DNA from 2 places in the Methylophilus luteus genome. Region 2 is predicted to be linked to the other one. Evidence: riboswitches for the same ligand, from Rfam matches in the RefSeq annotation. Region 2 holds a riboswitch; the other holds the start of a gene.
What was found. Region 2 has a riboswitch for cobalamin ahead of ACFQ1Z_RS10160 (TonB-dependent receptor). Riboswitches for the same ligand answer to the same signal wherever they lie in the genome.

Region 1 (3,773 bases), on a different contig from region 2:
TGAAAAACACATTCGCACCCATGGTGTTGTAATCAACCGTGGAGTTGACTGCTGCCAGCACATAATCTTTGTCCAGAATATTATTGGCGCGGGCTTGCAGTCGCCAGTTTTGATTCAACTGATATCCAAGTGTTGAGTTGAGCAGGGCGTAGCCACCTAATGCAAGGCGGTTAGCGGCATCGTTGTAGCGTTGTGAGGACGCAGTCAATTCTGTAGTCCAATTCCAATCACCAGTTTTGTATTGCAATACCAGATTGCCATAACGTTGGGCGCGTCTAACCAGTAAATTGTCTGTGCCATCGACTCTAGGGGATTGCACCGTCAGGTTGCCGGACAATAACCAGCTTTCATTTAAAACCAGGCTACTTTCAAAAGTCACCCCTTGAATTTCAATTTTTCCTGCATTCACTGCACAGTTTGGAAAGCCCACCGGGCAACCTGAGGTTAAGGTTTGAATGAAGTTGCGGATATGGTTATCAAACAGGGTGACTTTGGCCTGTAAAGCTTCACCCTGGTAACGAAGGCTGGCTTCCAGATTGTCTGCTTTCTCGGCAGCCAAGTTCGGATTGCCGAAGTTCACCGCATACAATTGATTGAATGTAGGTGCACGGAAGGATGATCCGTATTGTGCCGTTACCCGCCAGGCTGGCGTGAGTGCATAACCATAGCCTAGGCCACCAGTGGTGTAATTGCCAAACTGGCTGTTATGGTCTTCTCTCAAAGATAACTGGGCACTATGGTTGTCAAAGTTGCCGGTATAACCCAGGACGAAAGCATCATTGCTTCTGCCTCTGTCCAGTGTTTGCCTGCCGATAGTCTTTGTCAGTACATCCTGTTCAAGCCGGTCATAAGCAAACATGATGGTGCCATTCGAGAGTTGGTAATCATGTTGCCAGGAAATCTGGTGCTGCTCGGTTTCAATATTACTATTGGCTGTTGCGCCAGTTGCTGCGCTGACGGTATATGACTGATCGCGACCATTGTTATATTGCAAGGTACTCTTCCAGCGTTCGGTCAGTGCGTTCTTCAGCGTGACCCCATAACCTTGCTGGTAGCGGTTTTGATGGTTGCCAACATAACCATTGTCATATTCGCTACGGCCATCGCTCTCCAGGTAGTTCAGTCCCAGAGTATGTCCTGGAGCAAACTCCAGATTGGCATAAGCTGATCCACTGAAATTTTGGTAGCCGTCACGGTCTTTGTCCACATTTAATGGCGGGTGTTTTTTTGCGCTGATGCCACGGGTGTCATAGCTGCTGATTTGTGCGCCTAATTTCAATGCTTTGTAAGTGGTATCGATCCCGGCATTGCCTGTGTAAGTATCATAGCTGCCAGCACCAACTGTACCGTAAATATGTGTTTTATTACCGCTGCCACGTTTCGTGAAGATCTGGATCACGCCACCAATCGCATCGGAGCCATACAGGCTAGATGCTGGGCTGCGCAAGATTTCAATGCGGTCAATCAATGCAAGGGGAATATTCTCAAAAGCTGTAGTGCCAGTAGTGCCGGAGTTAATACGCACGCCGTCGACCAGTACAATCAGCTGATTATCGTTGGTGCCACGTAAGGTGATATTGCTGCTAGTGCCCATGCCACCATTGCTGTAACTTTGTACGCCAGGTTGCAGCCTGAGTAGGTCGGCCAGAGAGCCACCTTGTAGCCGGTTGATTTCTTCGCTATCGATGACGGTGATATCACCGGTGACGGTTTTGGTGGATTGCGAGGTCCTGCTGGCGGTGACCACGACTTCGTCCAGGTTTGGTGTCGCCAGCGTTTCTGCGGCTAAGGTGTTGATAGGCAAAGCTGCCATCAGCCCCAGTAACGTAATTTTTTTCATAGAATCTTCTGCTGCGTGTGAAGATTTGAATACTGTAGTGACTACACTGAATGGAAGTTTCTTTTTCATTATCTTATCCCTGGTGCATATGCGACCCCGCATATGGGTTATTGGGCGATACCAGGGGTAAGGGACAATGGATTTAGCGTTGCTATGGCTAGCAAGATTAGAAATACACTATCAGACACCGTCACCCCGCGGTATTGCAAATGGTTAGTTGTGAGGCCGGTCTCCGGGCTTGCAAGTTTTGATCTATCGCCTTCCCGAGTGTGTACTCAGTGGCTTATTGATAGACCCGCACTTGCTTACCGTTGCGGGGGCAGCACAGGCATTGCGAATGTGAATTCACGCACCTGTTTCCCAGTTTCACTCCGTCTGCAAGAACACAGCGCGAAGCACCTGACAACTGGCGCTCATTTTAGTTGAAAGTGCCTGCTTTTGCGAGCAAACATTGAGCGCGGATTCAAGTTGAAATCTTTAATTTACTTTGAAAAACTACGCTTAGCTATTGACCACAATCATTTTTTTCATTGATAATGGTTCGATGGATGCTGATCTGAAAAGTTTGGAAGAGCGTGTGGCGAAGTTAATTGCGCTGTGTCATCACTTGCGTGAGGACAATGGCCAGTTGCGTCAGGAGGTGACGAAACTGCACCAGGAGTCGCAATCGCTCAAGCTGAATATGACTCAAGCCAGCGTGCAGTTAGAAAAATTATTGTCTGCACTGCCACAGGAAGGACAATAAGCAATGGCTAAACAACCGATCGATATTGAAATCATGGGCCGTGCCTTCAGTGTGACTTGTACTGACGAAGAGCGCGATGTGATCGTGCAGGCGGTAGGCTACCTGGATGGTAAAATGCGCGAGATCCGCGATGCGGGCAAAATGGTCAGTGTAGAACGCATTGCCATCATGGCGGCACTGAATATCACGCATGAATTATTGAATACCCGCAGTGATGGCGTGGATGTGGGCGATGTGAAAAAACGCATCACCACCATGCAACAGCAAATGGATGAAGTGTTATCCAGTCAACATAAATTGTTGTAATCCTCTTAACTTCATAAAATATTCACCGTCAATAGCAGTAATTGGCGTATCATTTTTTATACGGTGTGCTTTTAAGAAGGTGTATTAAGGCGTTGCCTGGGTCTAAATTCCTTGAACTAGTCTTTGTTATAGGTTTCGGCTCATCAGGTGCTGTGCGATCGCACTAAGTTGGGATATCTTTTAAGACTCCCTTGGCGTGTGAACCTAATGTACCTTAGGCTGTTACCACCTGAACTTTTTGGTTCAGGATTATGGCTCAGGTAACCCCTTAATACACCTTCTCAAAAGCACATTTTCTTTCTGCCAGCCTATCTCAGGGCGTGGTACATCAGGTCAGCCAGGCTGACGACTTCCAGACAGCTCTCATCGCAAGATTCCAGTACCACAGGTGGTGCATAGCCGGCTTCACTGGCTTCCAGCCAGCGCCGTGCACATACGCACCAGCGGTCGCCGGCATGCAGTCCGGGGAAACCATAGTCCGGGATAGGGGTAGACAGGTCATTGCCCTGCGCGGTAGAAAACGCCAGAAACTCATCTGTCATTTCTGCACATATGGTATGCCTGCCGCTGTCTTCAGGATGAAAGCCGCAACAGCCATCACGCATAAAACCGGTGACAGGATAAGTGCTGCAAGGGATGAGCAGGGTGCCGAGGACGTTTTTAGCCATATGTAATGTGGGGTGACTTTGGTTTATGATACTGGGGTTTATGATTTTGGGTTTCCGGTTTAACGGTGCTGGTGGTACAGGCATTTATGATACTGGACATTTGCATGAGGGAAGAAGGTTTTAACAGATGGCACGTTATTGGCTGATGAAGTCCGAACCGTCGGATGTTTCGATTGATGATCTGGCGGGCTTGCCTAATCAAAGCATAGATTGG
Region 2 (3,773 bases):
CTCCACCCTTGTTGTTGAACACGCATATTGCTTTCATAGAATTTTCCTTTAATACCAACTTGGCTTTTCATTTAGATGAATAATTTCAATGATACTGACAATCGAGTCAAAGTTGTGGATTTCTGTTTGAGGGTTGGTTTGACTATCCCAATTCATCCTCGCGCAGCTTAAAAACGCTACTAAGTCACACGGCTAGAGCCATAGCCAAACAATCAAGGCTGGCTGATCGACCATGATCCCAGTGGCAATCATTGGCCGTTATGTTGGCTTGCCTGGGAATTGGCGCTGAATTAAGTATAAGTGGATTAAGTTAATGCTCAGATTCGCCTTTTGGCGGACAAAGCAGGGTGAGAAACCCAAGCTTAACGACTGGGGGGGTGATTTACTAAGTTAGACTATGATGCTTTTGCCTTCAATCAACAGCTGACTTATTTCTGATAACTATAAAAAGGAAAAATAATGAATCCAACGAATCAACCGACTTACATTAAACGTGCAGTCATTCTAATCATCTTTGCACTTGCATTAAGTTTCATCAAACTTGGCATAGATTATGACTATATTTCGTCTATTGCTCCTATCCGGTTTACGATCATAGGACTGGTTTGCACTGTCTTAATTGTGTTGTTTCTTGCCTATAAAATATGGACTGGTAGAAACTGGGCGCGCATTATTTTTACCGTTTTCTTTGTCATTGGCATTTATCCGGCTTTACTTTTATTACCTGTAGAAGCCCATCGAAATGTTGTAGTGCTGCTTGCTAGTAGTTTGCAGATTTCGTTACAAACAGTCGCAATTATTTATATGTTTCTACCGATTTCAAATGCTTGGTTTAAGTCAGTTAAACAAGCAAAAAGCACATAATTATTTGAATTTAATTTGCGCTGTCCGATTCACAGAGGGGCCACCATTTATTGAGAGACCCAAGGTTAACGCCTTAGGTCTTTTTTGTTTTGGGGTGAGGTAAAGCATCATCCATGCAGCCGCTTCATCATCGTGGTGTAAGTTTGTGTATATGCATTGACAGTGGAGTACTACAAACTTACACTCGCCTCACCATGGTTCAGCTTGGCAATGCTTTAAAAAGCCAAGCAGATTAATAGGGAATCCGGTGCCGTCTCAAGATGACTGCGAGACCATTCCGGAACTGCCCCCGCAACTGTAATCGGATAGCCTGTTCGCACATCTAGCCACTGAGTTCATCACTTGGGAAGGCCGCGAACAGACAGTGACCCGAGAGTCAGGAGACCTGCCCTGGTGTAGTCGTAGAGTTCGAATTAGGGCGGGGTGCTCCTGAGTAGAAGTGAATGTCAATTCACCGTTTACATATCTATAACACCGCATACACCAGCTAAGTTGTGTCGTACCCCGGCATGCATCAGGCTGCCCTTTTTGAACCCTGCTATTACCAACGTACGTGACGGATAGGTCGCGTTAATTTGAATGGTATTCAGGGAGTATTACAATCATGTTTAAACAAGAGGTATTGAGCGTGGCCATCCTGGCAGCGCTTTCCTGCAGTGCATACGCAACTGATGATGTGCTGGACGAAGTGGTCGTCAAAGCGCCTGCAGAACCCAGGGCGGCAATCAATCTCAATAAAACCAATAGCACGGCAAGCCGATTGGGTTTGACCGCAAAAGAGACACCCGCAAGCGTAGAAGCAGTGGATAGCGAAACCATACGCCAACGTGGGGATATCAGCATCAAAGAAGCTGTGACCCGTACCACCGGCATCACTGATATCAGCACCCCTGGCAATGGCCAATCCTTTTCATCCCGTGGATTCACAGGAAACAACTCCGTCGCACAAGCCGAAGACGGTGTGCGCCTGGTGACAGGGGCGGGCACGCTGACCTATCCATCAGATAGCTGGGGTTACGAAAGAATTGAGGTATTACGCGGCCCTGCTTCGGTCATATTTGGTGATGGTTCTGCAGGAGGCGTGATCAATAGTGTGAGAAAAAAAGCCAGCAAGGAAACGTCGCTAGAAGCTTTATTCGGGTTGGGAACACGCGGCGCTTATCGTGCCGGTGTCGGTGGGTCAGGTGCCATCGGTGATGTGGGTGCTTTCCGTATTGACGCCTCTGCACTAGGTGGTAATGGATACATAGATCGTGGCGATTATAAAAGTAAAAAAATCATGTCGTCGTTTCTATACACGCCTGCAGAAAATATACGGCTTGGTTTTACACTTGACCATGCAGAAGAGTCACCGACAGCCATCTATGGCTCGCCGCTAGTGAATGGAAAGATTTCACGCTCATTACGCAAAGCCAATTTCAATGTAGACAATGACGAAATGGATTTCATTGATACACGGGCACGCGCCAAGCTGGAATGGGATATCACTCCCTCATTAAAATTCAAGAATGAGACCTACTGGTTCAAGTCAGATAGGGAATGGCGTAACGCGGAAAACTATGCGTTGAATACGACGACTAACCGCGTCACCCGCAGCAGTTTTTTAGCGATTGAGCATGAGCAGACCCAGTATGGCAACCGTATGGAGCTAGCCTCGGTGGATGCGGTGTTCGGCCATCAGAACCGTATCGCCGCGGGTTGGGAAATATCGCATACCGATTTTCTGCATAGCAGCAATGCGGGCAACACCGCTACAGACAGTGTCCCTGTTTATAATTTCTCCCCCGGCCAGTTTAGAAGCACGACGGCGGTATTGAAAAACTACGATGCTGATCTCAAGCAGCAAGCCTTCTTTGTTGAGGATGCATTCAATGCGACGGATCACTTAAAGCTGATCGTTGGATTGCGTAAGGACCTGATCGATACCTATCGAAAAGACTACAGAGGCGCTGCCAATGTTGATCAGGATTTCTCACCGTTAACCTGGCGCGCAGGGGCTGTCTTTGATTTGACGCCAGAGACTGCCTTGTATGGGCAAATGAGCCGCGGCACAGACCCGGTGACTAACTTGTTAGGTTTGAATCTGGCAAACGCCCAGTTCGACCTGACTAAGTCGCGTCAGGAAGAAATAGGCATCAAGCACCTGCTGCCCGACGCTAAAGGTCAAATGACCCTTGCCTTATATCACATTGCCAAAGATGACATTATCACGCGTGACCCGGTCACCCCATCCACCTCTATCCAGGGCGGTAAGCAATCTTCAAGAGGTATCGAGTTTGCAACCACGCTGTTCCCTGTTGAGAATTGGCGCACAGACTTCAACCTAGCCATACTGGATGCTCGTTTTGACGAGTTAAAAGAAGGTAATGCCGGTATCTCACGTGCAGGAAACACGCCGTCTAATGTCCCGGAACGGGTGGCCAATGCCTGGATATATTATCAGCAGCCTCAGTGGGAAGCCGGTGTAGGTGCCAGATACGTTGGTAAGCGTTATGCCGATAATGCCAACGCAATCACCATGGACAGTTACACCGTTTACGATGCGAGCGCGGCCTGGAACATCAACAGGCAGATCACTGTGCGGGCAAATTTACGCAACCTGACGGATAAGTTCTACGCGGCATTGGCTTACGGCAATACGCAGCAAATTATCGGTGCACCCAGACAACTGGAGTTGACTGCCGAATTCAAGTACTAAAAGTCATTCGATGCGGTTATTTACTTTATGCGATGTGCATCTATAGCGACCAAAGCGGTTTTCTGAGATCGTAGCACCCTGATCAGGGTGGTGAGGTTTCAGTGTGTCACGCAGAGCGGCCACCATTTATAAAAAGACTCAAGGTTAACGCCTTGGGTCTTTTTTGTTTTGCGGTGTACTATTCATAAATTCACCCGACATACTGATTCCT

Region 1: another riboswitch for cobalamin. It lies ahead of ACFQ1Z_RS09305 (TonB-dependent receptor domain-containing protein); the one in region 2 lies ahead of ACFQ1Z_RS10160 (TonB-dependent receptor).

What each region holds. Positions count from the first base shown of each region.
Region 1 covers NZ_JBHTKB010000001.1:1,956,928-1,960,700, reverse strand. The annotation lists gene ACFQ1Z_RS09305 (TonB-dependent receptor domain-containing protein) at 1-1,840, opposite strand, end outside; cobalamin riboswitch at 2,047-2,258, opposite strand; gene ACFQ1Z_RS09300 (hypothetical protein) at 2,349-2,585, shown strand; gene ACFQ1Z_RS09295 (cell division protein ZapA) at 2,589-2,891, shown strand; gene ACFQ1Z_RS09290 (DUF2237 family protein) at 3,200-3,559, opposite strand; gene ACFQ1Z_RS09285 (EVE domain-containing protein) at 3,687-3,773, shown strand, end outside.
Region 2 covers NZ_JBHTKB010000002.1:128,898-132,670, forward strand. The annotation lists gene ACFQ1Z_RS10150 (ParA family protein) at 1-37, opposite strand, end outside; gene ACFQ1Z_RS10155 (hypothetical protein) at 460-864, shown strand; cobalamin riboswitch at 1,043-1,271, shown strand; gene ACFQ1Z_RS10160 (TonB-dependent receptor) at 1,469-3,562, shown strand.